2 linked regions of the Prochlorococcus marinus str. MIT 0918 genome follow. The protein of the gene in region 2 interacts with the protein of the main gene of each other region in a pairwise test. Links are inferred from orthologs where the notes say so. Each region holds a gene or a part of one and is shown on either strand. Other genes may lie near its edges.

What was found.
Region 1: the proteins of eno (region 2) and rpe interact in binary tests that used the Escherichia coli proteins (3 or more experiments, as listed by UniProt). The link is inferred for Prochlorococcus marinus str. MIT 0918 from one-to-one orthologs.

Annotation. Positions count from the first base shown.
Region 1 is NZ_CP114780.1:466,626-483,081, reverse strand. Bases 13,616-16,356 are described here. They hold rpe (ribulose-phosphate 3-epimerase), read right to left. Parts: upstream 15,450-16,356; coding sequence 14,781-15,449; downstream 13,616-14,780. Other genes in these bases: glpX (class II fructose-bisphosphatase), read left to right, coding at 15,659-16,356; ccsB (c-type cytochrome biogenesis protein CcsB), read left to right, coding at 13,833-14,765; O5636_RS02515 (LptF/LptG family permease), read left to right, coding at 13,616-13,804. Outside these bases: ATP-dependent DNA helicase RecG, read left to right, coding at 1-2,371; O5636_RS02555 (M15 family metallopeptidase), read left to right, coding at 2,481-3,215; O5636_RS02550 (NADPH-dependent assimilatory sulfite reductase hemoprotein subunit), read right to left, coding at 3,170-4,966; glyS (glycine--tRNA ligase subunit beta), read left to right, coding at 5,055-7,220; chlP (geranylgeranyl reductase), read right to left, coding at 7,236-8,576; O5636_RS02535 (M15 family metallopeptidase), read left to right, coding at 8,688-9,446; translational GTPase TypA, read left to right, coding at 9,536-11,338; O5636_RS02525 (DUF309 domain-containing protein), read left to right, coding at 11,339-11,719; lptB (LPS export ABC transporter ATP-binding protein), read left to right, coding at 11,876-12,604; more of O5636_RS02515, read left to right, coding at 12,629-13,615; more of glpX, read left to right, coding at 16,357-16,456. UniProt on the Escherichia coli protein: Catalyzes the reversible epimerization of D-ribulose 5-phosphate to D-xylulose 5-phosphate.
Region 2 is NZ_CP114780.1:1,475,498-1,492,175, reverse strand. The notes cover bases 6,638-9,600. They hold eno (phosphopyruvate hydratase), read right to left. Parts: upstream 8,787-9,600; coding sequence 7,488-8,786; downstream 6,638-7,487. Other genes in these bases: O5636_RS08005 (ATP-dependent Clp protease ATP-binding subunit), read left to right, coding at 9,369-9,600; gloA (lactoylglutathione lyase), read left to right, coding at 8,932-9,333; O5636_RS08020 (ABC1 kinase family protein), read left to right, coding at 6,638-7,450. Also shown: hemB (porphobilinogen synthase), read right to left, coding at 1-542; O5636_RS08050 (SulP family inorganic anion transporter), read left to right, coding at 706-2,361; O5636_RS08045 (sodium-dependent bicarbonate transport family permease), read left to right, coding at 2,385-3,377; O5636_RS08040 (P-II family nitrogen regulator), read left to right, coding at 3,388-3,669; O5636_RS08035 (NAD(P)/FAD-dependent oxidoreductase), read right to left, coding at 3,695-4,651; O5636_RS08030 (hypothetical protein), read left to right, coding at 4,916-5,422; O5636_RS08025 (hypothetical protein), read left to right, coding at 5,466-5,774; more of O5636_RS08020, read left to right, coding at 5,846-6,637; more of O5636_RS08005, read left to right, coding at 9,601-12,086; preprotein translocase subunit SecE, read left to right, coding at 12,180-12,422; transcription termination/antitermination protein NusG, read left to right, coding at 12,509-13,126; rplK (50S ribosomal protein L11), read left to right, coding at 13,248-13,673; rplA (50S ribosomal protein L1), read left to right, coding at 13,755-14,462; rplJ (50S ribosomal protein L10), read left to right, coding at 14,697-15,224; rplL (50S ribosomal protein L7/L12), read left to right, coding at 15,282-15,674; O5636_RS07970 (ribonuclease H family protein), read left to right, coding at 15,751-16,245; O5636_RS07965 (quinone-dependent dihydroorotate dehydrogenase), read left to right, coding at 16,238-16,678. UniProt on the Escherichia coli protein: Catalyzes the reversible conversion of 2-phosphoglycerate (2-PG) into phosphoenolpyruvate (PEP). It is essential for the degradation of carbohydrates via glycolysis.

The sequences.
Region 1 (16,456 bases), 1.0 Mb from region 2 along the record:
CTCTCGAGAAATTGAATCTTTTGACTCGCCACTTTTAAAAAGGGATATTAAAAAGAAACTTATTCTCTTTGCTCAATCTTTTATTGCGTATCCATCCAGTGAGATTTCTAAAAGACGTAGGTTAGTTATTGATACAAGAAAATGCTTATATTCTTTAGGAAGGCAACATCAGAACGTTATAACACCATTTAAACCTCCAAATTTGAGATTATCTAATGCGAATGAAAATATTAAACAACCTTATAATAAAACTGATGATCAAGTTACACTAGACACACCTATACTAAAACTAAAAGGGATTGGTGAAAAATATGCTAAGTGCTTTGAAAATTTAGGAATCATTGAGGTAAGGGATCTTCTTTTATATTACCCAAGAGACTATGTCGATTATTCTTCCCTTAAAAGAATAGCTTTCCTAGAATCAGGTGAAACAGCAACTATTGTTGCGACAATAAGACGTGCTAACTCTTATACAAGTCCTAGAAATAAAAATTTATCTGTTCTTGAGTTACATCTTGAGGACATAACTGGTCGTATTAAGGTGACAAGATTTTTTATAGGCAGAAGATTTAGTAATAGATACTTTCTCAAAAAACAAGAGACAAGTTTTGCTAAAGGAACAATTGTAGCTGTAAGTGGTTTAGTTAAATCGAATGGTTATGGCAAAACTTTAAATGATCCTTTGATTGAGATTCTTGAAAGTCAATATTCTTTAGTTAAATCAAAAAGTATAGGTAGATTACTACCAATCTATTCTTTAACAGATGGTTTAACACCAGATCGTTTTAGAAGTTTTGTTCAGTTAGTTCTTCCTGTAACATCAGTCTGGCCAGAGCCATTAAATGATGAAAGTAGGCAATTATTATCTTTACTGAAAAAAGGCGATGCTATTAGAGAAATTCATAGACCTAGTAACAAGGATTCTCTAAAAGAAGCAAAAAGAAGATTGGTTTTTGATGAGTTTCTTTTTTTACAACTTGGCTTAATAAAACGCCGATTAGAACTTCAAAACTGTAAAGCTCCAATATTGTCGTTGAAAAAAGGATGTTCTGATTTGGCTTCCAAATTTTTTACTCTTTTGCCGTTTGAATTAACTAAATCTCAATATCAAGTTCTAAATCAAATTGAGGCTGATATTGCTATGGAACAACCTATGTCTCGATTATTGCAAGGAGATGTAGGTAGTGGAAAAACAGTTGTTGCCATTGCTGCTCTTTTAATTGCTATTGATTCAGGATGGCAAGGTGCATTAATGGCGCCTACTGAGGTTCTTGCTCAACAGCATTATCTAAATCTTTGCAAATGGCTACCTCAATTGCATGTAACTGTTGAGTTACTGACAGGATCTACGTCTGCTTCAGATAGAAAACGAATTTATACTGATTTGGAAACAGGTAATTTAAAGATTCTTGTAGGAACACATGCACTTATTGAAAGCGCTGTATCTTTTCAGCGATTAGGTCTTGTCGTGGTAGATGAACAACATCGTTTTGGAGTTAATCAAAGAAACCTTTTACTAAACAAAGGACTACACCCTCATTTATTGACAATGACTGCTACACCAATACCAAGAACCCTTGCATTATCTTTATATGGAGATTTGGATGTTAGTCAAATCAATGAATTACCTCCCGGAAGAACACCAGTTAAAACTATCTTAATTTCCAATAATGAAAGAGACCAGGCATATCAAATAATAAGAGATCAAGTTGCGAATGGACTTCAAGCCTATTTTGTTCTGCCATTAGTTGAAGACTCTGAAAAGCTGAGATTGCGTTCAGCAATAGATACTTATCATGAGTTGTCTACTGATATATTCCCTCAATATAAAGTTGGCTTATTGCATGGACGTATGCCAAGCGTTGAGAAGAAATCTACTATACAAAGATTTGCAGAGAAACAGATCGAGATACTTGTATCAACTACTGTGATTGAGGTTGGTGTAGATGTAGCTGATGCAACTGTTATGGTAATAGATCATGCTGATCGTTTTGGATTGGCTCAATTACATCAATTGCGTGGGAGAGTAGGTAGAGGAACTAATGCTTCTCAATGCGTATTGATTGATGGAATTTCAACTACTACATCAAGAAGTAGGCTAGAAGTGTTAGTTAATTCAAATAATGGCTTTGATATTTCAGAGATTGATTTGCGTTTAAGAGGGCCTGGGCAAGTCTTAGGAACAAAACAATCAGGCCTTCCTGATTTTGCATTGGCAAACTTAGTTGATGATGAAACTATTCTTGAGTCTGCTAGAAATGAAGCATCTAGAATATTGAAGAATGACCCTGAATTAAATCATCATGTTTTACTCAAAAAGATGTTGAAAGATCATTGGAAAAGACTAATGTTTATGACACAACTTAATTAAAATGTTTTTAAAAGGTAAATCTTGTAAACCGATTGATTATATAAAGGTTATAACATAATTATAAAAGACGTTTTTTATTTTTTCTACTACCAAAAAAAGGATTGTTTAAGTGTTAAGACCATGGCAAAAAGTACTCATAAAACATTCCAGTGAAGAACTAGTTACTTTACCATTAGAACTTTATCGACTAGAACCTCATTGCTATCAATCTCTAGGAGCTCCATATGGGACTTTAGATTCCCCTTGGATGTTAAGAGAAGAAGTTGCAAAACGTTTACTTGCAGCTCAAGGATTTTTAAAACAGTCACATAATAAATATCGACTTGCTATCTTTGATGCTTGGCGACCAATTAGAGTTCAAAAGTTTATGTATGAATATTCAATAAATCAAGAATGTATTGCACGTGGGATTAATAGAAATTTAGGCTCTGAAAATCCAGAAATAATCGAAGTTATTGACTCCGTTAACAAATTTTGGGCATTGCCATGTATGGACTCTTCTATGCCACCACCGCATAGTACTGGAGCTGCTGTAGATTTAACGCTTGCATTGAGTAATGGCAATCCCTTAGATATGGGAGGGGAAATAGATTTTATGGGATCAGTTTCAACTCCAGATTATTACTCTAAAACTAAAAATCATGATCAATCTTTTAATGAGTATTTATGGCATGCTAGGAGAAGTCTTTTGAAAAATGTTATGCAAGAGGCTGGGTTCGTACAACACCCTAATGAATGGTGGCATTTTAGTTTTGGAGATCAGCTTTGGGCATGGGGTAAACAATTTAAAGAATGTTTTTATGGTGCAGTTGACACTTGTGAAAGTAATTCATTAATTTCTTGATCTTTTAAACTATAAATGTAGTCACCAAAACTACAATGGCTAGAAACTTCTTTCCATTGAAGAAATAATGGTTCTAAAGTTACTTCTAGTTGGTCTAGATGCATTTTCTGAAGAAAAGGTTTTGCCAACCGTTGTAAGTTTGGACTTCCACCTAGCCAAAGTTGATATTGATTAGAACCACTTCCTACTAAGGCCAATTCAGCCATATATGGCCTAGCACATCCATTTGGGCACCCTGTCATTCTTAACAAAATTGATCGATTAATACCTAGATTTTGAAGTTGTTTTTCTATTCTACTGATTATTTGTGGAAGAAAACGTTCAGCTTCTGTTATGGCTAGTCCACATAAAGGAAGTGCTGGACAAGCTATAGCATGTTTTGCAATGCTATTGACTGATGGTACGCGATTTAATCCTACCGATTGTAATTCCTGATCAATAGAGGAACGTTGGAAATTACCTATATTACAAAGCAATATATCTTGATTAGGTGTGAGGCGTACTTCTAATTGATACTTTTCAACTAGAAACCTTATCTTTGACTTAATAATTCCACTAAGTCGACCTGATAAAAGAGGGATCCCAACAAACCAAAGATCTTTATCTTGTTTGTTCCAACCTAGATAATCTTTTAGCTCTGTTGGCAATTCAGGTTTAGGTTGTAGAATTTCATTTTTAAAATATTCTTCGATAAGTTTTTCTCTAAACCATTTAATACCTTTGGTATGAATTAAATATTTCATGCGAGCATTTTTTCTTAGCTTTCTGTTCCCATAATCTCTTTGAAAAGCCAAGATTGATTGAATCAAGCTTAAAATATTCTCACTATTTACGTAACCAAGAGGATCAGCAATGCGAGCAAATGTAGTTTCATTGTTATGCATTCGCCCCATCCCTCCTCCGACATAGACATTACAGCCTTTTAAGGTGCCATTTTTTTTAGTAAAGACAACTAATCCTATGTCATGCGTCAAAAGATCAACAGAGTTATCTCCTGAGACAGTAACGGCACATTTAAACTTTCTTGGCAGATATGTTGCTCCGTAAAGAGGTTCATTTTTTGCTCCACTGAATAAGCCTTTTTTATATTGTTTTTTTCTAATACTTTTAACTTTTGGTGAATGAGAAATTTTATATTTTTGATTTCCATTAGCCCATAACTCAAGGTAAGTTCCTTCTGCAGCTACTGGGGTTAATAAGTCTGCTATCTCATTTGCCAATTTACGGGCTGTAGGATATCCATTATTGTTAAATGGTGCTGCAGGCGCCATCACGTTCCTATTAATGTCACCACATGCAGCAAGAGTGGATCCCATTGATTTAATAATAGTATTGATAACCTCTTTTAGATTTTCTTTTCTGATTCCATGCATTTGAAAAGCTTGTCTTGTTGTAGCTCGTAATGTTTTATTCCCAAGTCGTTCAGCTAAGTCATCTAATGCAATAAATAGAGGGCCAGGTATATAACCTCCGGGACTTCGAAGGCGAAGCATCATTTGCCAATCTTTTTCTAATCCTTTCTTTCTATTCTCTCTATTATCTTGTTGGTAACTTCCGTGAAATTTCAATAACTGAACCGCATCATTTGAGAAATATGAGTTTGAGTTTTCAAGTTCTGACTTTAGAGGTTCTTTTAGAAACTGACTATTCTCTTTAAAATCTTCAAATTTAGAGTGATTTTCCCCATTAGCAATACAGGGGAAAAGATCTAGATCATTAGGATTATTCGTTTTAGCTCCTTTAGTTGTCACGAATTGGTTTTTTTAACCAGTTAACCTCTTACAATCATACTTTTTAATTGTATCTTCAAGAAAGTGATGTTGAACAATTTTTATTTTTGTGTCTAACTTCTTACTTGAAATTGGCACTGAAGAACTTCCTGCGGATTTTGCTAGATTGGTTGTTCCTCAGCTTGAAGAGTTAGTTCGTAATGATCTTCAGGAGCATCGTATTGAATTTCAAGAAATTAAATGCTCTAGTACGCCAAGAAGACTTTTAGTATGCATAAATAATTTAGCTGATCACTCTAATGATCTAATTGAAGAACGGAAAGGTCCACCAGCTTCGAGAGCATTTGAAAATGGTGCTCCAACAGTTTCTGCTATTGGCTTTGCCAAAAGATATGGAATCTCTGTTACTGATTTAGTAATCAAGGAAACTTCTAAAGGTGCATTTGTATTTGGAAAAACAATTAAAAAAGGAGAAACTGCTTTTGATTTACTTGCTCAATTGATACCTAAATGGATTAATAATATTCAAGGTAGGCGTTTTATGCGTTGGGGTGTAGGTGATATACGATTTTCACGTCCTATAAGATGGATTGTCGCTCTTATTGATGAAAGAGAAATATCTATTAGTCTTCCAGATTCAGATCCTAAAGTTTTTTCTGGTCGAATTAGTAGAGGTCATAGGCTTTTTAAGGAATTAGTAACTATTAATTCATCGGAAGATTATTCTTCTAAGATGCGTAAGGTAGGAGTAATTGTAGATAGAAAGGAAAGATCAAAATTCATACAAAAAATAGTACAAGAATATTCTCTAGCAAATAATTGTGAAGTTAATTTGAGTAATACGCTAATAAATGAACTTACTGATCTAGTTGAGTCACCGTCATTAATTCAGGGGGGATTTGATAAGTCTTTTTTAGAACTCCCTCAAGAAGTTTTAAGTACAGTAATGCAAGTGCATCAACGATATATTCCTGTATATCGTAAAAATGCAGTAATGAATCCACTTGCATTAGATGCAAAAGAAATCTTAACCCCTACTTTTCTTTGCATTTCAAATGGGTTGCCTAAATCAAATAAAATAATTAGAGAAGGAAATGAACGAGTTTTAAAGGCACGATTTGCAGATGCAAAATTCTTTATAAATACTGATTTGTCCTCGACTAGTTCAGTGCGTAGAGATCAATTAAAAAAAGTAACATTTGCTGATGGATTAGGGTCATTGTTTGATCGTGTAAAAAGGATCGAATGGCTTGTCGATCTTTTTGAAAGTAAATTTAAAATTTCAGATGTTAATTTTTCTCATTTGAGACAAGCTGCTTATTTTTCTAAGCATGATCTTGTTAGTCAGATGGTTGGAGAATTTCCAGAACTTCAAGGTGTTATGGGAGGCAAATATCTGCTTGCAGAGGGGAAGTCTAAGGATGTTGCATTGGCTGTAATGGAGCATTATTTGCCACGAGGATATGGCGATAAATTACCAGAGTCAGCTGCTGGCTCAGCACTTGCCTTATTGGATAGATTAGAACTGCTTTTGAGTATTTTTTCAAAAGGTGAAAGGCCAACTGGTTCTTCAGATCCGTATGCTTTGCGCAGAGCTGGAAATGCTATTTTGCAAATTACTTGGAATCAAAAATGGCAAATTAATTTATTTGATTTAATCTTTACTTCTACAAAATACTGGATAGAACTTTTCCCGGATTTCAAGATCAACACTGAAAATTTATTTAATGATTTGTTAGCTTTTTTTCATCAAAGAATAATAGCTCTTTTAGAAGAATTTGGTTTTGATATTGATCTTGTTCAATCTGTGGCAGGGGAGACAGTCTCTATAGAACGACTAATGAAAGACCCAATAGATGTTTTGAATAGACTTTCATTGTTAACTCAGATGAGAAAAGGAAAGTCATTAGTAGGTGTTCAATTGGTTGTTAACAGAGCTTCTAAATTAGCTACAAAGAGTACATTGCCATCTAATGTAGTTAGCTGTGATAATTTTGTAGACCCGAATTTGTTTGAAAAAGATTCTGAGAGAGCTATGTTGGAAATAATTAAAGCTCTTGAACCGATAGCCAAAAGCTCATCTCCTGATAAATATGAAAAATTAGCTAATGGCTTAGCTTCTGGATCCAATGTTTTATCTCAATTCTTTGATGGGGATCAGAGTGTTATGGTTATGACTGATAATGAGGATGTTCGTAAAAATAGGTTAAATCTACTATCGATATTAGTTAATCAAGCTCAGCAAATAGCTGATTTTAATTTAATAGTTCAATAATTAAGGTGAAATTATTTATTTTGATTTGTTGCCTACTTTAATACCTCCTTTGATTGTACTAACCTCTAACATTTTATTAACTTCTTCTTCTCCTCTAACAGCACTGGGTACAGGTTTGTAGCTTTTAGGTGCAAGTGCTCTGCCTCTTAAAACAGAGCCTAAAGTCATAAATGTGAGCTTTAGCTGTTGAAGAGGTTTCATCGCTACAACTGTTTTATATAGATAGCTATCGAAAGTTAGTCGTTGTACATCAATGTCATCGCACATTTCAACAAATGCCTCACGAGCTCCATCATTAGAATAAAAGATGTTTTGAAGTATTTCTAGAACCTTATATGTAGCACCATATTTTTTATCCCATTTCTTTATATATATTTTTAAATCATCTTCGCTAGGAACTCTTTTTCCTCCCTGGCTTGCTTCTACAATTTCTTCTGCGCACATTCTTCCACTTTTAGCTGCAAAATATATACCTTCTCCGGAACTTTTTGTGACATAACCTGCTGCATCACCTACTAAAGCCATTCTACCTACAACACGCCTAGGCCTTGGATGTTCTGGTATTGGATGCGCTTCTACTTTTATAACTTCTCCATTAACTAATCTTTTCATTGCACGTTCCCTTACTCCTTCTTGTAAATCTTTAATTAGTGCTTGATTCTTTTGCATTGTTCCTGTCCCCACTGCTACATGGTCATATTTTGGGAATACCCAACCATAGAAATCAGGAGAAACGTCTGTTCCAACATACATTTCAGCTAGGTCTTCGTAATAACCCATTTCTTTTTCTGGTAGCTTGATTCTTTCTTGAAAAGCTATTGCTACGTTGTAATCACCTGCATCCATAGCTTTAGCAACTCGGCTATTAGCTCCATCTGCACCAATAATTATATCTACTTCTAGTTTTTTGGTTTCACCTTTAGAACCACCCCCAGAATAATCAGAATAAATAAGTTGATATGGCCCTTGGCGATTAACACCAGTTTCTATTTTAGTAACTAATCCATTCACTAAATTTGCTCCTAATTCAGCTGCACGATTTCGCATAAATGCATCCATTACTTCTCTTCTGCACATTCCTATATATTCATTTTCAGTTTTTCCATAAACTTTATCTAAACTAATATCAACTTCCCGATTTGATGGGGAAATCATTCTCATATTTCTGACTTTACGATCAATTATTGAATCAGGCAGATCAAATTCAGAAACCATGCATAAGGGTATGGCACCTCCACAAGGTTTAGCATTATCTAGTTTCCGTTCAAAGATCCATGTATTGATTCCTGCTTTAGCAAGGATTTCAGCTGCACAGGAACCACTTGGGCCTCCACCGATGACTGCAACACGCAACATTTTCAGTTTAATTTTTTATTGTCTTATTTAAAAACCTACATCAAGAAGAATTACTGTATGAAGTAGTTAGCTAAGACCGTTACGATCGAAATAAGTTTTGGCTTTCTTTTTGTGACCAAACTAGGAGGACCTGGAGGTAGTACTAACGATGAGATCCCTCTTGCCAGAAGGTCTCAGTCTTTAAGACGGGTCTCTTCTAAATGGTTGAGGTCTTTTTTGTTTGGTTTTATTTTCTTAACCGTCTTTTCTGTTTTTCTTACTTATAAATATTTATCATTTCAGAAATCATCACAACCTTTTCAAGAAAATGAATTAATAGGTAGTTCTTCATTTGATGGTCTTTTGTTAGGACATTTCCCCTATCCAGAAGCTTCCCTAACAGATTTAGTAACTGCCTATCCAGGATTACTTGTTCATAGAGATACTTACAAAGCCTTATCCAAAATGAGTTCTGCAGCAGCAGCAGAAGGAATTCAGTTGGTTTTATTAAGTGGTTACAGATCTATAGATTTGCAAAGAGATATTTTTTATGAAAATAAATCAGTACGAAATCAAATTGCTATTGAAAGAGCAGAAGTTTCTGCACCGCCAGGTTACTCAGAGCATAGTACTGGTTATGCAATTGATCTTGGAGATGGAACGATGAGATATACAGATTTTGAAGTTGAATTTGAAAATACTCCTGCTTTTGTATGGCTTCAAAGGAATGCTGCCCGATTTCATTTTGTTTTATCTTTCCCAAAGGGGAATTCTCAGGGAGTCAGTTATGAGCCTTGGCATTGGAGGTTTGAAGGAACAGTTGAAGCTTTAGAGCAGTTTGAACCAGCTAACAAGAGGATGCGAATAGAAAAAAACTCTAAATCAAAATAGGCTTTTTTAATAAAATTACTCATTTTGAGATATTGTTTTGACTCGATGCTTTTTATTACCTTTAAATTTCTTAGGTAGAATCTATTTTCATGATTTCTAATCAACAATCTCTAAGGAATATTGCAATCGTTGCGCATGTAGATCATGGAAAAACAACGCTTGTAGATGCCTTACTTAATCAATCAGGAATATTTAGAGATAACGAGTTTGTGCCAACTTGTGTTATGGATTCTAATGATTTAGAACGTGAAAGAGGTATTACTATACTTTCAAAAAACACTGCAATTACTTATAATGAAACAAGGATAAATATTGTTGATACTCCAGGACATGCAGATTTTGGGGGGGAAGTTGAAAGAGTATTAGGCATGGTTGATGGTTGTTTGTTGATTGTTGATGCTAATGAAGGACCTATGCCCCAAACTAGATTTGTACTTAAAAAAGCACTTGAACAAGGTCTTAGGCCTATTGTCTTTGTAAATAAGATTGATAGAGCCAGAGTCGATCCTGAAGAGGCTGTAGATAAGGTTTTAGATCTTTTTCTAGAATTGGGTGCTGATGATGATCAGTGTGATTTCCCTTATTTATTTGGAAGTGGATTAGGAGGATTTGCAAAGCCTGATATGGCAACCGATAGTGAAAATATGAAACCTCTTTTTGATTCTATAATTCGTCATGTTCCACCTCCAATTGGAGATCAAAATAAACCTTTGCAATTGCAAATTACTTCTTTAGATTATTCTGATTTTCTTGGAAGAATTATTATTGGGAGAGTTCATAATGGCGTTATTAAATCAGGCCAAAGAGCATCTTTAATAAAAGAAGATGGCAAAGTTAAACAAGGAAGAATTAGTAAATTAATGGGTTTTGAAGGACTACAGAGAATAGATATAAATGAAGCTTACGCAGGTAATATTGTTGCAGTTTCTGGTTTTGATGATGTAAATATTGGTGAGACTATAGCTTGTCCTGATGAACCCAAGGCTTTACCACTAATTAAAGTTGATGAACCAACATTGCAGATGACATTTGTTGTGAATGATTCTCCTTTTGCAGGCAAAGAAGGTAAGTTTGTTACTAGTAGGCAATTACGAGAAAGGTTATTTAAAGAATTACTTACTAATGTTGCTTTACGTGTTGAAGAAACAGACTCTCCAGATCGATTTGCTGTATGTGGCCGAGGAGAATTGCATTTAGGGATTTTAATTGAGACTATGAGAAGAGAAGGTTATGAATTCCAAGTATCTCAACCACAGGTTATTTTCCGAACAATCGATGAACAACTTTGTGAACCATTAGAGACTTTAGTTTTAGATGTTCCTGAAGAATCAGTAGGAACATGTATAGAAAAACTTGGCACTAGAAAAAGTGAAATGCAGAATATGCTAAATACAAATGATGGAAGAACACAATTAGAATTTTTAATTCCATCAAGAGGTTTAATTGGCTTTAGAGGAGAATTTATAAGAGCAACAAGAGGAGAGGGGATAATGAGCCATTCATTTTTTGAATATAGACCTAAGTTAGGAGAATTTGAGGCTCGAAGGAATGGAGTTTTAATTTCTTTTGAAGAAGGCGTCTCTACTTTTTATTCGCTAAAAAATGCTGAAGACCGTGGTCAATTTTTTATATCCCCTGGAACAAAGGTTTATAAAGGAATGATCATTGGTGAACATAATAGACCTCAAGACTTAGAAATTAATATATGTAAGACAAAGCAACTAACTAATATGCGCTCCGCTGGAGCTGAAGAACTTGATACTTTACAGTCACCAATAGAAATAACACTAGAAAGGGCTTTAGAATATATAGGTCCTGGTGAAATGTTAGAAGTTACACCTGAATCTATAAGGTTAAGGAAACTAAAAGATAAAAAGAAAGTTAAACGTTAAATGAACTCTACTAAATCAGAAGATTTGTTATCTCAAAAAGATAGTAATTTTCACCATGCTATTGATTTGTTTAATAATCAAGAGTGGTATGTAGCTCATGATGTTTTTGAAGAAATATGGCATCAAACAAATGGTAAAGAAAGATTAACAATACAAGCTATATTACAAATCGCTGTGGCAGAGGTGCATTTATCTAATCAAAATTACTCAGGAGCCACTATATTGTACGGTGAAGGTTTGGGGAAAATCAAAAAAACTAATTTGCCTGATCTAGGTTTAGACCTTATTCAGTTTTCTAACATTGTTGAAATACGATTAAAATTACTGCAGAGTGGTTTGAGCTTAGATAATACACCATTGCCAAAGCTTATGATGAAATGAGATTTATTTTCACTATTTGAATAATTATAATTTAAGCTAGTAACTATATTTTTAATTTGTATGTTTTCTATTAAGCTCACTATTCGTATTAATATATAAATCTGATAATTAAATTTATTTAACTAAAACACTCAATGCCATATTAAACTTTTAATCATGAGCCTAATTCTTGATCAAGTTTCATTAGCTCTACAAGGGAAAGACCTTGTCAAGGATATTTCTTTAAAGGTGAATCCAGGTGAGGTTGTAGGTCTTCTTGGCCCAAATGGTGCTGGGAAAACAACTACTTTTAATCTTTCTATAGGTCAATTTTTTCCAGATTTTGGCAGTGTTGCTTTAGATGAAAAACAGGTAACAAATTTATCTATGACCTATAGAGCTCGTTTAGGGATTGGCTATCTTCCTCAAGAGGCAAGTATCTTTAGAAACCTTACAGTCAGAGAAAATCTTGATATTGCTCTTGCCCAAAGTCTCTCTAATTCCTCTCATCGGAGAATTAGAAGAGAACAGATAATAAATGATTTTAATCTTATTTCTTTTTTGGATCGTTTTGGATATCAACTCTCTGGAGGTGAGAGAAGACGTTGCGAGGTCGCTAGAGCACTTGCTTTAGGGAGATCAGGACCTAAATATTTGTTATTGGACGAACCATTTGCAGGCGTTGATCCAATTGCAGTAGTAGATCTTCAGAATTTGATTCAAAACTTGAGAATTGCAGGGATGGGAATATTGATTACAGATCATAATGTTAGAGAAACACTTGCCATTACTGACCGTTCTTATATTCTCAGTGATGGAAAAATACTTGCTTCTGGAACTTCCTCAGAAATTTCGATAAACCCCCAAGTGAGAGCTCATTACCTTGGTGAAGAATTTCAACTTTAGTTGAATACATTTTTCATAATTCTTATGAACTTTTTAAATAAATATCAGAGATTTATTTCTTCTAAATGGAAGGTAATTCCTCTTCTAGATAGATGGCTTATTAGAGAATTATTACCACCATTCTTCTTTGCAATATCAGCTTTTACTGTAGTATCTCTTTCTGTTGGTGTGATGTTTGATTTGGTCAGAAAGATAGTTGAGTCAGGTCTTTCATTGAAATTTGCTATACAAGTATTTTTGTTTAAACTTCCAAGTTTTCTTGTTCTTTCTTTTCCTATGGCCATACTTATGGCTACTTTATTAACATATAGTCGATTATCATCTAACAGCGAAATTAAAGCTTTAAAAAGTATAGGGGTATCTACAAAAAGGATAATAGCTTCCGCATTAGTTTTAGGTGTATTAATGACAGGTATTACATTTATTTTTAATGACTTAATAGTTCCTTCTTCGAATAAAAATGCAGAAGCAACTTTAAGAAAAGGATTAGGAGTCTCAATGCATTCTGATTATGTTACAGATATTATGTATTCTCGCTTTGGTAAAATAATTGATCCTTCATCAAATGATTCAGTAGATGGTATGACGCATTTGTTTTATGCAAAGGAGTTTCAAAATAAGGAAATGATAGACGTGACAGTATTAGATTTCTCGAGATTAGGATATAAGCAAATGTTGGTAGCCAAGAGAGGTTTTTGGAATGAACCTAATGCAACATGGGATTTTCAAGATGGCAATATTCTTACTATTTCACCAAGTGGAGGTTTTACATCTATTAGGTTTGAGAATTATATTTACCCACTTGATTCTGGCCCAAATAAGATTGCCGAGATACCAAAAGATGCAAACTATATGACACTTTCTGATGCTCTTAAAGCTGAGAAATTATATGAATTGTCAGGAAATTTAAAGGAAGCTAGGAGAATGAAAGTACGTATTCAGGAAAAATTTACTTTGCCTATGGCTTGTATAGTCTTTAGTTTAATAGGAAGTTCACTTGCATGTAAGTCGTATGAAAGAACTAGTCAAAGTCAGGGCTTTGCAATGAGTATTATATTAATACTTATATATTATATTCTCAGTTTTGTTTTTAGTTCTTTAGGAGTTTCTGGGGCTTTAAGCCCTTTAGTAGGAGCATGGTCTCCAGTTTTAATTTCTTTTTCTGGTGGTATTTATTTGCTATATAAAGCAGGTGATTAGCAATTAAATTGTGAAGCATGAATTTATTATGAATTTTTCTCTTTTTGATTTAACGTTTGCAGACCCAGCCATAGCAATGGGTCTTTTAGCATTCTTTTTGATTTTAATATCTCTTCCTATTGCATTCTGGAAAATTTCAAGTGGTTCTAGTTCTAGTTCAGTAAGAGTTTTAATCGCATTGGCTAATTTTGTACTTGCTACTCAATTGGTTTTTCGATGGTTGATGTCTGGCCATTTCCCTATTAGTAATCTTTATGAATCTCTATGCTTTTTGACTTGGGGATTTACTTTTACTCAGCTTTTAATTGAAAGGGTTTTGCCATCTCCATTAATTCAAGCAATATTGACGCCAATATCTTTATTGTCTATAGCTTTTGCAAGCTTTGCTTTGCCTGATGGGCTAAAAATATCATCTCCATTAGTTCCTGCACTTAAATCCAGTTGGTTGGTTATGCATGTAAGTGTGATTATGTGTAGTTATGCGGCGTTAATTTTAGGTTCCTTGTTATCATTTGCAGTTTTTCTTACTAATAAAAACACCAGCCTTCAGCTTAGAACTAATTCAATGGGAATAGGTGGCTTTCGGGAAAAATCATTCAGAAAGTTTTTACCTGAAATTGATAATTTAACGCCAGTTAATTTTTCTAATGCAGAGGAAATAGATAATTTAAGTTATCGAACAATTTCTTTTGGCTTTCTACTTCTAACATTTGGCCTTATTAGTGGTGCTGTTTGGGCAAACGAGGCTTGGGGTAGTTGGTGGAGTTGGGATCCAAAAGAAACTTGGGCATTAATTTCTTGGTTGATTTATGCAGCTTATCTACACACCAGGTTAAGTAGAGGCTGGCAAGGGAGAAAGCCAGCAATTATTGCTGTTATAGGTTTATTTGTAATATTAATTTGTTATATAGGAGTCAATCTTCTTGGCGTTGGACTCCATAGCTATGGATGGTTTCTATAATAAAAATATTATTATCTATGGCTTTTTACTGTTACGAATTCCCTCAATAGCTTTAGCATAATCAGGTTCATTAAATACACCTGATCCACTAACAATTGCATTGGCACCTGCTTCTATAACTTTCCACGCATTGTTTGCTTTAATTCCTCCATCAACTTCTATCCAAGGGTCTAAACCACGTTCATTACACATATGACGTAGATCACGTATTTTATCTACTTGACTTTCAATAAAACTTTGCCCTCCAAATCCTGGATTCACGCTCATTATTAAGACTAAATCACATAATTCCAAGCAATACTCAAGTGTATCTAGCTTTGTACCAGGATTTAGTACTGCACCAGCTTTTTTACCTAGATCTTTAATTTGACCCAAGTTTCTATGAAGGTGAGGACATGCTTCAACTTGAACGTAAATGTGATCAGCCCCAGCTTTGGCAAAATCTTCTACATATTTTTCAGGTTCAACAATCATCAGATGTACATCTAATGGTTTTTTTGTTACTGGCCTCAGAGCTTCAACAATTAATGGACCAATAGTTATATTTGGAACAAATCGCCCATCCATGACATCTACATGGATCCAATCAGCACCAGCTTTATCAATAGCTTCAACCTCTTCTCCTAGCCGAGCAAAATCAGCAGAAAGGATCGAAGGCGCTATGACAAGTGATTTAGAGCTCATCGATATTTTGAAAATTACTTCTTGATTCTATAAATTAATTGTATTTTTTTCTCTCTTTGTCCCTCCACTGATAAAGTTGTCCCTTATTCAGCTAATAATTAACCCTCTTATTTGGATGCTTTTTTGATCGGATATATTCGGCGATCATTTATAGTCCTGCCTATCTGGGTTCTTTTGCTTAAGCCCTTTCTTTATTTCCCAAAACTAAAGTGGACCGCACTCTCATTCAAGAAATTCTCGAGGTTGTCGAACAGGCAGCTATAGCCTCTGCCGAACTTACTGGGTTAGGTAAAAAAGATGAAGCAGACGCTGCTGCTGTTGAAGCTATGCGTAAAAGAATGGGAACTATTGAAATGCAAGGAAGAATAGTTATAGGTGAAGGAGAGAGAGATGAAGCGCCAATGCTCTACATAGGTGAAGAAGTGGGTAGCGGCTCTGGACCAGGTGTTGATTTTGCAGTTGATCCATGTGAAGGCACGAATTTATGTGCTAACAATCAAAGAGGTTCTATGGCTGTTTTAGCAGCATCTGACCGAGGTGGATTATTTAATGCCCCAGACTTTTATATGAAAAAATTAGCAGCTCCTCCTGCTGCTAAAGGCAAAGTAGATATCCGTAATAGTGCTACTAAAAACATCAGCATTCTTAGTGACTGTCTTGGTTTGGCAGTTAGTGAATTGACTATTGTAGTTATGGATAGAGCTAGGCATAAGGATTTAATTGCTGAAATTCGTTCTACTGGAGCTAGAGTTCAACCAATTTCTGATGGAGATGTTCAAGCAGCAATAGCTTGTGGCTTTGCTGGTACTGGGACTCATTGCTTAATGGGGATTGGTGCTGCTCCTGAGGGTGTTATCTCGGCCGCTGCAATGAGGGCTCTTGGGGGGCATTTTCAAGGACAATTAATATATGACCCTGCTATTGCAATGACTAAAGAGTGGGCTGACTATACAAAAGAGGGTAATATTGCTCGCCTCAATGAAATGGGAATAACAGAAGTTGACAAG
Region 2 (16,678 bases):
TCTAAAGCTTCACGAATAGCACCTACTCGTCCATCCATCATGTCACTAGGTCCTATAAGGTCAGCTCCAGCTTGAGCTTGAACAATAGCTTGCTTACACAAATGTTCTACTGTCTCGTCATTTAAAACCACTCCCTCCTGACTAACAATTCCATCATGTCCATCTATTGAATATGGATCTAAAGCAACATCGGTCATAATTGTCATCTCTGGCAATTCTTCTTTCAATTTCCTAATTGCTCTGGGGATTAACCCATTTTTGTTAAAACATTCTTCTCCTCCTTCTGTTTTCAAAGATTCAGCAACTTTTGGGAATAAAACTATGCATCTGATTCCTAAGCTCCAAGCTCTTTTAACCTCATCAACCAAACTATTCATAGTCCATCGATTAGCTCCGGGCATTGCTCCAATGGGCTCAACCTCTTCACCTTCATGAATGAATAATGGATAAATAAAATCTGAAGGAGTAATAATGTTTTCTCTCACCATACTTCTTAAAGCTGGTGTTTTACGAAGTCGTCGAGGCCGATAAGTGAGGTCCATATGATGAACAAAGTAAAATGAATAATGAGCCTAAAGCTTCCTCTGGCTCATTTTAGTTCCACATCAATCGTAAATGGCTTTAAATTTGTTTCTACAAAAAATGCAATAAGTACCCTCTACAAGATAAGCTGCTTCAAGTTAAATGAACAATGGAGAGTTTTCAGTGGCTCTGATTCATGGTTTTCATCTGAAAAATATTAGAGGGGACGTTTTAGGAGGGGTAACAGCCGCAGTAGTAGCTCTTCCACTAGCACTTGCTTTTGGGAATGCAGCGCTTGGTCCTGGTGGTGCAATATATGGCTTGTATGGAGCTGTCGTTGTTGGTTTCTTAGCAGCTTTATTTGGTGGCACGCCAGCTCAAGTAAGTGGGCCTACAGGTCCTATGAGCGTAACAGTTGCGGGAGTGGTTGCAAGTCTTGCCGCAGTAGGTGTACCAAGAGACCTTTCAGCTCAACAAATTTTGCCACTTGTAATGGCTGCAGTTGTTATTGGAGGATTATTTCAAATTTTATTTGGGATATTAAAACTTGGTAAATATATAACTCTTGTCCCTTATTCAGTTGTTTCAGGCTTTATGTCTGGAATTGGAGTGATTATTATTGCGTTGCAAATTGGACCTCTATTAGGAATTAGTACTAGAGGTGGCGTAATAGAATCTCTCTCAACAGTTTTTTCTAATTTTGAACCTAATGGAGCAGCAATTGGAGTTGCAATAATGACTCTTGGAATAGTTTTCTTAACTCCAAGGAAAGTTAGTCAATGGATTCCATCTCCCCTTTTAGCTCTTTTAATAGTTACTCCTCTCTCAATTGTTCTTTTTGGAAATACTGCATTAGATAGAATTGGAGAGATTCCAAGAGGAGTTCCATCTTTTAATCTTCCTAGCTTTAATCAATATTTGCCAATAATTTTCAAAGCAGGTTTAGTTCTTGCCGTATTAGGGGCAATTGATTCTTTATTAACTTCATTAGTTGCAGACAATATTTCACAAACACGTCACAACTCAGATAGAGAACTAATAGGACAAGGGATAGGCAATGCTATAGCAGGAATGTTTTCTGGTCTCCCAGGTGCTGGAGCAACTATGAGAACAGTTATCAATGTCAAATCTGGAGGAGCCACCCCCCTCTCTGGCATGGTTCATTCAATAGTATTGTTAATAGTATTAGTTGGTGCTGGTCCACTTGCTGAACAAATACCAACAGCCCTTCTTGCGGGAATTCTTATAAAAGTTGGCCTAGATATTATTGACTGGGGTTTCTTACTTAGAGCTCACAAACTTTCTTTAAAAACCGCAAGTGTAATGTATGGCGTATTATTGATGACTGTCTTTTGGGATCTAATCTGGGCAGTTCTAGTGGGAGTTTTTATTGCAAATATGCTCACAATAGATTCAATTACGCAAACTCAATTAGAAGGAATGGATGCTGATAACCCTCTTGAAAATTCAATGCAAGATCTACCTTTACCTGAGGATGAGCAAAAAATATTAGAAAGTTGCGCTGGTGAGGTAATGCTATTTAGACTTAAAGGCCCACTCAGTTTTGGAGCAGCTAAAGGTATCACAGAAAGAATGATGCTAATTCGAAACTACAAAATATTAATTTTAGATATTACTGATGTTCCTAGACTAGGAGTTACAGCGACATTAGCTATTGAAGATATGATGCAGGAAGCGCAAATTAACTCAAGAAAAGCGTATGTCGCTGGAGCAACCGGCAGAGTGAAAGATAGATTATCTAAATTTGGAGTGAAAGGTCTAATTGGGTCAAGGAAGGAAGCTCTTCAAGCAGCCAGTAATGATCTTAATAACGTTTAAAAGCATCAATTAGCTATTAATTTATGGAGACTAATCTTGTCTTACAAAATGTACTTACTCCTCCTGTCCTTTTCTTTTTCTTAGGAATAGTTGCTGTTGTTCTTCGCTCTGATCTAGAGATTCCAGCACCATTACCAAAACTATTTTCTTTATATCTACTTTTAGCAATTGGTTTTAAGGGGGGCATGGAACTTGAAAGCAGTGGGTTAGGGGGTCAAGTATTACCTACTGTTGGTTCAGCTATAATTATGTCTCTTGTCATTCCATTAATTTGTTTTGTAATTCTCAGACTTAAGCTTGATGTATTCAATTCAGCAGCTATTGCAGCAGCTTACGGATCAATAAGTGCAGTTACTTTTATAACAGCTGAAAGTTTTTTAGAAAGTCAAAATATACCTTTTGACGGTTTTATGGTTGCTGCTCTTGCACTAATGGAATCGCCGGCAATTATTGTTGGTCTTATTTTAGTAAAGATAGCAGGCACAAAAAATCGAAGGCCAGATTCAAGACCAATGAAATGGAGAACGATATTAAGAGAGTCTGTTCTCAATGGATCAGTTTATTTACTTCTTGGCAGTCTATTAATTGGATTTTTAACTGCAGCACATAATCCAAGCGGTGTTGAAAAAATGCAACCATTTACCGGCAAGTTATTTTATGGCGCAGAGTGCTTCTTCCTGCTTGATATGGGTATAGTCGCTGCCCAAAGACTACCTGGTTTAAGAAAAGCAGGATCATTTCTAATATTTTTTGCTGTACTAATACCTCTATTTAATGCATTATTGGGAATAGCTGTCGCAAAAGCATTAGTGTTAGGTCCTGGTAATGCTTTATTATTTGCTGTTCTTTGTGCAAGTGCATCATATCTTGCAGTACCAGCAGCTATGCGCATGACCGTTCCTGAAGCCAAAGCAAGTTATTACATTTCAACTACTCTTGGTTTAACATTTCCTTTTAATATAGTTATTGGAATTCCACTATATATGGGATTAGTGAACACATTTATTCCTTCTTAGCGCACCAAGAATGAAAAGATTAGATCTTATCTTTAGCGAGAGAGAATTAGACGCAATTCTAACTGCTCTTGAAAATGCAGGAGCACCAGGCTATACAGTCATGAAACATGCTACTGGCAGAGGCCCTGAAACAATAGTTTCAGAAGATATGGAATTCTCAGGATTAGGAGCTAATGCACACGTAATAGTTTTTTGCGATGAAGATATTATTAATAAAACAAGAGAAAATATAAAGTCTATATTGAATTATTATGGTGGTGTTGCCTATGTATCCGAGGCAACTCCATTATAAATTTGAAAATAAATGAATATATTTTTCAGGTGTGAACCCAATCCACACGAATAGATTTACGACTATTCAAAAATCTATCAATAGCCATAGCAGCTATGCATCCATCTGATGCAGCGACAACAGCTTGCTTAAAAGGAGTATTTCTAATATCACCAATTGCCCAAACTCCTTCAGAAGTAGTAGACATAAAGTCATCGACTACAACACCTCCATCCTCTTTCAATGCAATTTGATCCCCTAAAAAGTCAGTAATAGGTTTAGAGCCACTCATATAAACAAATACACCTTCAGTAGAAACTAATTGATTCTCCTCTTTAGCTCGATTTTTCAAAAGGATTCCTGACACGCCTTGATCATTACCTTGTATTTCGAGCAACCTAGTTCTACTCCAATGTTTTACATTAGATTGTTTTATTAAACTTTGAGCATGGGCATCATCTGCTTTAGGGTCACTTGATGTAATCCAATGAACAGTAGATGCAAATTTAGTCAAAACATTGGCTTCTTCAATCGCCTCTTTATTAACTCCAACTACAGCAACTTCTCGATTTCTATAAAAAGCTCCGTCACAAGTAGCGCAATAACTAACACCTCGTCCTAAGAATTCGGCTTCACCCTTGAAAGAAGCTGGCCTGCCCATGGCGCCACTAGCAAGAACTAGCGCTCTTCCCTTAAAAGTTCCCTCTGGTGTATATACGGTTTTCCAATCCCCATTGACATCGACTCCAAAAACCTGTGCTCGACGGTAATCTGTACCATATTTAACAGCTTGGTCTCTCATCAAATTCAATAAATCTTCTCCGCTCATATCCGTTGGGACTCCAGGATAATTTGCAATTTGATGCGTAATGGCAAGAGCTCCAACCGAAGGGTTCTTATCTAAAATAACTGTCTTTAGATCTGCTCTTGATGTGTAAAGAGCACAGCTGCAACCAGCTGGGCCACCTCCTACTATCACCACATCTGTTTCAATTGTTTCCAAAACTCACCCTCGGGTTAAATTGCTTTGCTATTACTTTATAAAGCTTAGAACGCAGAAAGAAGAAAAATAATCAAAGCTTAATAGCAAGAATATTTCTATTTCAAAATCTATTGAGAACTAAAAAAATTGTTTTTGATCGTCTAACAGACTAAATTACAACATAGAAGCAATTAAATTAATTCTTAGGCTTAATAGTTCTAAGCAAGAAAAAAATAGTATAATTTTAGAATAGATGAACTAAAATGCATGCATTAAAAACTAAGTATGATTAGAAAAATTCTAATATTCTGGTTATTTCCTTTTACAATTGGTGTTTGCCTTGCGATTGGTTACAAAATAACTAACCATTTTTTAAAGGCAGAAAACCAACAAAACAAACTAGCAGGTATACAAGAAAATATAAAAGAAAAATATACTGAAATTGATTCTATAAAAGGAGCTATTCAAATTGAAAATTCAAATCAATTGCAAAGGAGAACCGATATAAAAGAGCAAAATAACATTTCAAATTTTGCACCCAAAATAAACACATCCTTAATGAAGAATAACTCATCAAAAAATGATGAAAATGATCCTGATTTAACTGATAAAAAGATAATATCTAAAATTAAGCTATTAAACCAATCAAAATTCGCCAAAGAAAACTTATCCAATCTATCGAAAAATGATGATATTATAGTGACTCCAATCATAGAAATAAAAATTGATGGCTTGTCAAAAGAGGAAAAAAGTTTCTTTAATAGGCTTTTCAAAACACTTCCAAAGCCATAACTACTCCAAAATCTTATAAAGTCGAATTTATTAAAGTTGAGCTATGGTGTCATCTAAAACTTTTCTAAGAGCCACTGTTAGCAGGCTAAAAGTACGTTGTGAGAAAATAATTGTTTCTTCCATTTCCGAAGCATCTGTTTTATTTAAGAATGCTCCGGATCGAATTGAACAAGAATGGGATGCATTAAAAGAAGAAATTGTTAATGAAGCTTTTCGTCTAGATGCAATTAACAATCCTGAGACAGTCTCCCAGGATAGTCCACTACAAAATCAAGAGCCTGAAAGTTCTCAAAATCAAATAGATAGAATCAGAGAAAAAATTTCAATAATAACTAAAAGTATTGAGGGTTGAATTTGAACTCGTTTAACATTTTACAAAAAATATTTCGTAGAAATATACGAGCAGTAAGAATTTGGAAATCAGTGTTTTTATTACTATTTTTTCTATGGTATGACTCTCAAAAATGGAGCTATGTAACTGGCTTTCAAATTCACAAACAAGAAAAACGGCAAAAGGACAGAGCTAAATGGCTCAAACAAGAACTACTTGCTCTTGGCTCTGCATTTATAAAGCTTGGCCAATTAATCTCATCAAGACCTGATATCTTGCCCAAAAGTTGGATTATCGAATTAGCAGGCTTACAAGATAAAGTCCCACCATTTAACTTTGAGACAGTTCAAAGTTTATTAGAAATCGAATTAGGCGAACGCTGTAAAGAAATTATTGATCTGGATGAGGTCCCCATTGCTGCAGCATCAATTGCACAAGTTCATAAAGCATGCTTACGAAGTGGAAGACAAGTCGTTTTCAAGATTCAACGCCCTGGGTTAGAAAACTTCTTCAAGCTTGATCTTGAGGTCATGAAACAAGTTGCGGTTTTACTTCAAAAAAGTAAATATTTCAGCAAAGGTCGTGATTGGATAGCGATCGCAGATGAATGTAAAAGAGTTTTACTTAAAGAACTAGATTTTCGAATAGAAGCTCAATATGCAGCAAGGTTTCGACAACAATTTCTAGAAGATCCACAAATTAAAATTCCTGGAGTGATATGGGAATTAAGCTCACAAAAAGTTATCTGCTTAGATTATCTCCCTGGTATTAAAATCAATAATCAAGAGGAAATTTTAAAGAATGGTCTAAACCCTAAAGAAATTGCAGAACGAGGAGCATCCAACTATTTAAAACAACTTATTGAATTTGGTTTTTTTCATGCAGATCCACATCCTGGAAATTTAGCTATTTCTTCTGATGGCTCAATTATCTTTTATGACTTTGGAATGATGGGAATGGTCTCAGATGGTTTAAGAGAAAGACTTGGTAAAATGGTACGTGCTGCAGCATTAAAAGATGCCTCAAAACTAGTAAAAGAATTTCAGGAAAGTGGCCTACTTGAAGAAGGTATAGATTTAGGCCCTGTAAGAAGATTAATTAGAATAATGCTAAAAGAGCGTCTGACTCCTCCATTTGGCAAAGATACTATTGAAAAATTATCGGCAGATCTTTATGAATTAGTTTACAATCAGCCTTTTAGACTACCTGTTGAACTAATTTTTGTTATGCGCGCCCTCTCCACTTTTGAAGGAGTAGGAAGAAGTCTTGACCCAAGCTTTAATTTAATAGCGATAACAAAGCCATACTTAATTCCTCTCATGACATCAAACAATCCTAATGATCTCATTAATGAAATAGGTAGACAATTTGGTGAAATAGGGACGAAAGCTGTTGGTTTGCCAAAGCGTTTAGATGAAAGCCTTGAAAGACTTGAACAAGGAGACCTTCAACTTCAAATAAGACTGGGTGAGTCTGACAGGCAACTTCGTAGAATGATTAATGCGCAACAATCAATGGGGCAATCTATTTTACTTGGATGTCTTGGAATATCAGCAGCACTTTTAGGTTCTAGCAATAAGGCTATTTATTCATTATTACCTATCGCTATTGCGTTCCCAATAACAATGGGTTGGTTAAAGTTGCAATTGAAAATTAGAAAAGAAGAAAAACTTGAAAAAATTCAAGGTAACAAGTAAAAACCCCTTTTAACTCATTGATTGTTAATTAAAAAATTCAAATCGCTTTTCCTCTTGGTCCCAACCCTTTGGATCCTGCATATACTGCCTGTGCTCCTAATTCATCTTCAATACGAAGCAGTTGATTATATTTCGCCACCCTTTCACTTCTACTTAATGAACCAGTTTTTATTTGTCCAGCCCTTGTCGCAACGGCAAGGTCTGCAATAGTGGTATCCTCTGTCTCACCACTTCTATGACTAATAACACTTGTATATCCTGATCTAGTTGCAAGATCTATAGCTTGCAAGGTCTCTGTTAGAGAGCCAATCTGATTGACTTTTATAAGAATAGAATTAGCTATATTCTTGTCAATTCCTTTACTTAAACGAGTTGAGTTGGTAACAAATAAATCATCTCCAACAAGTTGAATTTTTCCACCTAATTCCCTAGTCAAAATTTCCCATCCGTCCCAATCATCCTCAGCCAATCCATCTTCTATAGAAATGATTGGATAAGAATTAACTAACACTTTTAACTCTTCTATCATTTCTTCACTAGAAAAATTACTGCCTCCAAAGCTATAAAAACCATCTTTGAAAAATTCAGTACTGGCCACATCCAAAGCTAATGAAACATGTTCTCCCGGAATAAAACCAGCTTTCTCTATTGCTTGAACAAGCAAATCCCCTGCCGCTTTATTACTTGAAAGATTTGGAGCAAAACCACCTTCATCTCCAACTGCTGTAGATAAACCCTTATCACTCAGAAGATTTTTTAGAGTATGAAAAACTTCCACGCCTATCCTCAACGATTCTCGAAAAGTCTTAGCACCATGAGGAACTAACATAAATTCTTGAAAGTCAAGATTGTTGGCAGCATGAGCACCTCCATTAATTACATTCATTAATGGCACCGGCAATAATGTAGACATAGGATTGCCCAAGTAACGATAGAGAGGCATATCAAGAGCATTAGCTGCAGATCTTGCCGTAGCAATACTTACAGCAAGGATTGCATTTGCTCCAAGATTCTCTTTATTAGCGGTTCCATCGAGCTCCTGCATTACAGAATCAACAGTAACTTGATCAAACGCTGATAAACCGCAAAGAGAAGGAGCTATACGTTCTTCAATATTTTCAACTACTTTTGTAACTCCCTTCCCCATATATCTTTTGCCACCATCTCTAAGTTCATGGGCCTCATAGGCCCCTGTACTTGCGCCACTGGGGACAATTGCTCTTCCCTTTGCTCCTCCTTCTAGTAAAACTTCAGCCTCAACAGTGGGATTCCCCCTTGAGTCTAGAACCTCTCTCGCAAAGATTGTATCAATTACTAGATCAAGAGAATCAATCACGTGAAAAATTAGCTTTTCTTCAATCTTATGAGTTCTTAGACCCATTGAGTCACTATTTTTTAAGTTTAAGGTATTTGCAAAGCTTGGAAGAAGCGAAATTATTAAAGGAAAAAGATATAAATTATCCAAAAATAGGCATCACAACATGCAAATACTTCACACAATGCTGCGTGTTGGAGATTTAGAAAAATCCATTTGGTTTTATACCAAAACACTTGGCATGAAACTTTTAAGGCAAAAAGATTATCCCGCTGGTCGATTTACGCTTGCATTTTTAGGATATGCGTCAGAAGAGGAGGGCACAGTACTTGAACTTACTTACAACTGGGATACAAAGAATTATGATTTGGGCAATGGTTTTGGTCATATTGCTCTTGGAGTTGGAAATATATATGAAACATGTGCATCAATTAAAAAAAATGGTGGCACAGTAACTAGAGAACCTGGGCCAATGAAACATGGGACAACAATTATTGCCTTCATAGAAGATCCAGATGGCTACAAAATTGAATTAATTGAAATTTCCTCAAGAAATTTGAACCAATAAATCAGATCTCTTATATGACCAGCCAAAAACAAACCATGTCCAAAAGCTTAACCACTAATCCTGACTGTTTTAGTGATGATGCATGGAATCTAATCCTTGCTAGCGAAGAAGAAGCAAAAAGGTGGAGACATGAATACTTAGATATAGAACACCTGCTTCAAGTCCTTTTTACAGAAAGAATCTATCAGGAAACAATTAATGCATTACCAATTAATCAAGCTGAACTTTTAGATAAGTTAGAAGAGTTTCTTGCAAGTATAGAAACTACAAAATCAAATAAATTATTTGTTGGGGAAGATCTAGAAATTCTTTTCGATACAGCAAATAATTTTCGCTGCAGGTGGGGTTCAAAGTTCATAGAGATATCACACTTACTTATAGCTATTGGAAGAGATAAAAGAATTGGTACTGAAATTTTTAACGAGTTAGGCCTCACTAGTGAAATTTTAGAAGGGGAATTAAGGCGGTTACCTAAAAATATCAAATCGAAGAAAATATTAAATAGAAATACTACGAATAGCAATTTTTCAATTAAAAATGATCAAACCAGGGAAATCAAACCGTCCAATATCATTAGGAGTGATTCAGTTGAGATTGTAAAACCATTAAAAATAGAAAATCAGCCTAGTCCATTAGAAATCTATGGGAAGGATCTTACTCTGGCAGCTAAAAAAGGAGAATTAGATCCTGTCATTGGTAGAGAAGAAGAAATTCATTTAACTATTAAAGTTTTATCTAGAAGAGGTAAAAATAATCCTATTTTAATTGGCGCACCAGGAGTAGGGAAAACAGCTATAGCTGAATTATTAGCACAAAAAATAGTAGTTGATGAAGTTCCTGATTCAATAAAATCTTTGCAACTTATTTCATTAGATATTGGTGCATTAATAGCAGGTGCAAAATTTAGAGGTCAATTTGAAGAAAGACTTAGATCTATTCTTGAAGAAGCAAGCAAAACGAAATCAGGTGTTGTTTTATTTATAGATGATTTGCATACAATTCTTAGTCCTGAAAGATCTAGTACTGATGCTGGAAGTATATTAAAACCAATTTTGGCCAAAGGAGATATTAGATGTATTGGTACAACTACTCCAGAAAATTATCGTAGAACAATTGAAAAAGATCAAGCATTGAACAGACGGTTCCAACAAATAATGATTAAAGAGCCAAATATTGACTTAAGTGTAGAGATTTTACGAGGAATTAAAGAGCGTTATGAGAGCCATCATGGAGTTAAAATTACTGATGAAGCTTTAATTGCTGCAAATCGTTTTGCAGACAGATATATAAGTGATCGTTGCCTGCCTGACAAAGCTATTGATCTGATTGATGAAGCATCAGCACAATTAAAGATGGAAGCTAATAACAAACCAAAGATTATTTTAGCAACTGAGTCTAAAATTAATGAGTTAGAACTTAAATTAATAGATAGAGAAAAATTTAGTCAATTAGGAGAAATAGAAAATATTGAGAAAGAAATAGATTTAACAGCTATACATCTAAATAATTTGCTTAAGAAATGGAAACAAGAAAAAGAACTAATGGAAGAATTAAATGAATTAAATAAAGATGAAGAAGACACTAAAGTATTACTCGCAAAAGCAGAAGAAGAAGGGAACCTGGAAGAGGCTGCAAGACTTAAAAATGAAACCTTAAATGATCTCAAACAAAAAATATATGAAATTAACTATTCTATTGAAAATGATAATACACTTATAAAATATCAAGTTGAAGAAGAAGATATTGCAGATATAGTTGCTCGTTGGACTGGAATACCGGTCAACAAAGTCCTTGCGGGAGAAAAACAAAAGCTATTGGACTTAGAAAAAGATTTGGCAAATAAAGTAATTGGCCAGCCTGAAGCTGTAAAAGCAGTTGCTGCAGCAATAAAAAGAGCTAGAGCCGGCATGAAAGACAAACGAAGACCTATAGGCTCCTTCCTCTTTTTAGGGCCTACAGGAGTAGGTAAAACAGAGCTTGCTAAAACTTTGGCTGCTTCATTATTTGACGAGTCTGAGGCACTGATAAGACTAGATATGAGTGAATTTATGGAAAGGAATGCTGTCGCAAGATTGATAGGCGCACCTCCTGGATATGTTGGATACGAAGAAGGTGGACAATTAACCGAATCAATTCGCCGAAAACCATATTCAGTTCTTTTGTTAGACGAAATAGAAAAAGCTCATTCAGATGTATTTAATATTCTTTTACAAGTCCTTGATGATGGACGATTAACTGATTCTCAAGGAAGAACGATTGACTTTCGCCATACTGTTGTTGTAATGACAAGCAATCTTGCAAGCAGAGCAATCTTAGAGAATGCGAAGTTATTACAACAACAAATCCAAGCTGAAAATGATCTTGAAGCAAACCTTGATGCAACTATTGAAAAAGCATTAAATCAACAATTTCGACCTGAGTTCTTAAATCGCATAGATGAAATCATTCGCTTTAGTCCTATTAACAAAGAGAATTTAAAGAAAATAATTCAACTTCAATTAATAGATCTCACAAATCTACTTGCTGAACAAAATTTAGAATTTCGAATTGATAACGCAACTATAGAAGCACTGGCGCTAGAGGCCTATGAACCTGAGTATGGAGCAAGACCTTTAAGCAGAATTCTTAGAAGGCGCATAGAAAATCCCTTAGCCACAAAATTATTAGAAGATAAATTTATAGGAGCAAAAGCTATTAGAGTAATAACTTCTGACGAAAATCCAAATTCTTTAGAATTTTTGGCAGAAAATTAAAATAATGATATCTAGACTATCAATTAGGCTATTAGCTTGCCGGATGAATAATTCTCCTGCATGCAGGCCATATTAGCCTCAAGCTTAAACACCGTGACAAGTTCAACTCCTCAAGAAAGCCCAAAACCAGATTCTATTGATAGTGAAGATAAACCTTCAATTAACAAAGGTTTTCTTAGCTCAACTATCGATGAGTTAAAATTAGTTGTCTGGCCCAGTCGGCAACAACTTTTTAGTGAATCAATAGCCGTAATATTAATGGTTTCACTATCTGCAGCATCAATTGCAGCTGTAAGCCGTTTTTATGGTTGGGGCGCATCACACATTTTCCGTTGAACCAAGAATTTTCAACTTTTCCATCCACCTAATTCCTCTTAACAGTGTCAGAGATTGATCCCACGATTCAAGAACCCTTAGAGATAATGGATCTACCTAATTCTCAAGTAGAAGACGAAGGTATTTCTTCAGCTAAAACCAGTATCGCAAGATGGTATGCAATTCAGGTTGCATCCAGTTGTGAAAAAAAAGTCAAAGCCACACTTGAACAAAGAGCAGTGACTCTGGGAGTTAGCAATAGAATTATAGAAATTGAAATTCCTCACACACCTGCTGTAAAATTAAAAAAAGATGGCAGTAGGCAATCTACCGAAGAAAAAGTATTCCCTGGATATGTACTTGTTCGAATGATCCTTGATGAAGACACTATGATGGCTGTTCGGAGCACTCCTAATGTAATTAATTTTGTTGGAGCTGAAGATCGTCGCTCTACTGGGAAAGGAAGAGGTCATATAAAACCAAGACCACTAAGCAGGCAAGAAGTAAATAGGATTTTCAAACGAGCAGCAGAAAAGAAAACTGTTGTTAAGCTTGATTTGACTGAAGGCGATCAAATTATTGTCACTTCAGGACCTTTTAAAGATTTCCAAGGCGAAGTAATAGAAGTCTCTGGAGAAAGAAGCAAACTAAAAGCTCTACTCTCAATTTTTGGAAGAGAAACTCCAGTAGAACTAGAATTCTCTCAAATTAATAAACAGAATTAACTAACTGATTCCTTGTTCATGCATAATTAGTTCTGGGCATACAAACCAATAGGTTGACCAAAACCTTTTAACAAACTTTTCCTTTAACCAGGCAATTCGTAATTAATCCCTTTTCAAGAAGATGGCAAAGAAAACTGTAGCTGTGATCAAGTTAGCCCTGCAGGCTGGCAAAGCTAATCCAGCGCCTCCAGTTGGCCCAGCTTTAGGTCAACATGGAGTCAATATTATGGCATTCTGCAAAGAATACAATGCCAGAACTCAAGATAAAGCCGGTTTTGTTATCCCTGTTGAAATCTCTGTCTTTGAAGATAGAAGTTTTACTTTTATCACCAAAACCCCCCCTGCATCAGTCCTAATTACTAAGGCTGCAGGAATCCCTAAAGGATCAGGGGAATCAGCCAAGGGGCAAGCAGGTAGTATAAATCGTGCTCAGCTTGAAGAAATCGCCAAAACCAAATTGCCCGATCTCAATTGCAACAACATAGAATCAGCAATGAGGGTTATTGAAGGGACTGCTCGGAACATGGGCGTTTCCATAACGGATTAATTTTCTCTTTATTTCCTTTTCAAGTAGGCTTCCCAACTATCAAGGGGGAGACAAATTTGTCGACAGCACCCCTACTCTCTTATGAAAAAACTCTCCAAAAGAATGACAACCTTATCTTCAAAAATAGAAGATAAGCCCTATTCACCTCTAGAAGCAATTTCTCTCGTTAAAGAAAATGCAACTGCAAAATTTGATGAAACCATAGAGGCTCATGCTCGTTTAGGAATTGATCCTAAATATACTGATCAACAAATTCGAACAACAGTTACTCTCCCAAAAGGAACAGGGCAAAAAGTACGTATAGCTGTTATTGCTAAAGGTGAAAAAGTAGCTGAAGCAAGTGCAGCAGGTGCTGATTTAGCTGGTGAAGAAGAATTAATTGAATCTATAAACAAAGGAGAGATGAATTTTGATCTTTTAATTGCTACACCTGACATGATGCCAAAGGTAGCCAAATTAGGCCGAGTACTTGGACCTAGAGGTCTAATGCCCAATCCGAAAGCTGGAACTGTCACAACTGATCTTGGGAATGCAATCAAAGAATTCAAAGCTGGAAAACTTGAGTTCAGAGCAGACCGTGCAGGAATTATTCACGTTCGTTTTGGGAAAGCAAGCTTCTCAGCAGAAGACCTTCTAGAGAACTTAAAAGTTTTACATGGAACAATTGATCGAAATAAACCTAGTGGAGCAAAAGGCCGTTACTGGAAAAGTCTTTATTTAAGTTCCACTATGGGGCCTTCCGTAGAGGTAGATATGGCTTCGTTGCAAGACAGTGCAGACGAAGGGTAGCCCCTTTGCTGTATCTTAGAGAGATTGGCTTAGCCAAACGGGCATGCGCCCGGCCTAAGACAGCAGGTTTAAAATTACTAAATACCACATTTAGTGATTCTATATAAAAGTCCTGCCGAGGTAGACGCAACACGATTTTCCTAATTGGTTTGAATCGACAGCGGCCTCGTCTCTTTCACTAGAGAAAATACGGCCGTATGTCCGGCTTCTTCCCCCGATTCGATCCAATTAACTATGGGCCGCACGCTGGAGAGCAAAAAACAAATTGTCGAAGAGATTAAAGGCCTCCTCGATAAAGCTGAAATGGCTTTAGTTCTTGATTACAGGGGCTTAACCATTAAAGAAATGTCAGATCTGCGAACTCGATTAGAGCCCAGCAGCGGCATTTGCAAGGTAACTAAAAACACCTTGATGCGCCAAGCAATTAATGGTAATTCTTCTTGGTCAGGCCTTGAATCGTTGTTAAGTGGCACAAATGCATTTGTTCTTGTAAAAGGCGATGTAGGTAGTGCTCTGAAAGCTGTCCAAGCTTTTCAAAAGGAAACCAAAAAATCCGAAACAAAAGGCGGCCTCTTTGAAGGCAAACTCCTTAGTCAGGACGAAATAAAAGCAATAGCTGCATTGCCTTCCAAAGAAGTCCTTATGGCTCAAATTGCTGGTTCAATCAATGCGATTGCTACAAAAATTGCAGTTGGCATTAATGAGGTTCCTTCTGGTCTAGCCAGATCACTAAATCAACATGCTGAGAATACTAAAAGTTAACTCAGCTCAACCTTCGACTAAATCTTTTTCTCCCTAAATATCTGCCGTATTCAAATCATGTCTTCAAAAACAGACGAGATTCTCGAGTCCTTAAAAAGCCTTTCATTACTTGAAGCCTCAGAGCTTGTTAAGCAAATAGAAGAGGCCTTCGGTGTTTCCGCCGCCGCATCTGCTGGCGTTGTCATGGCTGCTCCTGGCGCCACTGGTGGCGATAGTGAAGGTGCCGCAGAAGAAAAAACCGAATTTGATGTAGTGCTCGAAAGTTTTGAGCCATCAGCAAAAATCAAAGTCCTAAAAGAAGTTAGGAATGCAACAGGGCTAGGATTAGGAGACGCAAAAGCTATGGTTGAAGCTGCTCCTAAAACTATTAAAGAAGGTGCATCCAAAGAGGATGCAGAAGCCCTTAAGAAATCTATAGAGGATGCAGGCGGAAAAGTAACTCTTAAGTAAATTCCAATTGCTTCTGACTAAGAATTTCTACAACCAATAACAAATGCCGGTCACAATGACCGGCTATTTTTTTCACATGATCAAACAGCATGGTCTAGTAATCGCAGCAGCCACTGATGGGGCATGTAGTGGAAATCCAGGCCCAGGAGGATGGGGTGCAATATTACGTTTTGAAGACGGGACCATAGAAGAGTTTGGAGGTTTTGCAGAAAATACAACGAATAATCGTATGGAACTTTATGCAGCTTTATCGATTTTAAAAAAACTAGAAAATCTCCCTAGACATCCAAATCTAAAAATTCGTACTGACAGCAAATATCTTATTGATGGCTTTGAAAAATGGATAATAGGATGGAAACAAAAAGGTTGGAAAACTGCTGCAGGTAAAAAAGTACTCAATCAAGATCTTTGGAAAGCATTAGACAACTCTCGGTTGCCGGATGTGTCTTTAGAATACGTAAAAGGTCATAGTGGCGATCCTGATAATGAAAGAGTCGATTATATAGCTGTGAGCTTTTCAAAAAGGATTGCGATACAACTGCAATGTGATCATAAAAATCAAAATGAATAGTAGATCACGTTCACAACTGTTCTCCAGTGAATCAATTTACAAGCAACTCATCAGTCCAATACTGGCTAAAGATGAAGGTCTAGACGCAGAACAGTTAACTCAATTCACCCTTAACAATCTTGGCAAAATCTCTTTACTTCGAAAATGGCCTGTCATATCTCAAGGCCTAGCTGTTTTAGCTAAGGAATTACAACGTAAAGACAATAAACTAGAGCAAAGATTATTTGGATGTCATTTTAAAAATCCTATAGGTCTTGCAGCAGGTTTTGATAAAAATGGAATTGCAGCTTGTATTTGGGAAGATTTTGGATTTGGATTTTCAGAGCTTGGGACAGTAACTTGGCATGCTCAAGAAGGAAATCCAAAACCTAGACTTTTTCGCCTTTCAAAAGAAAAGGCTGCTTTAAATAGAATGGGTTTTAACAATAATGGA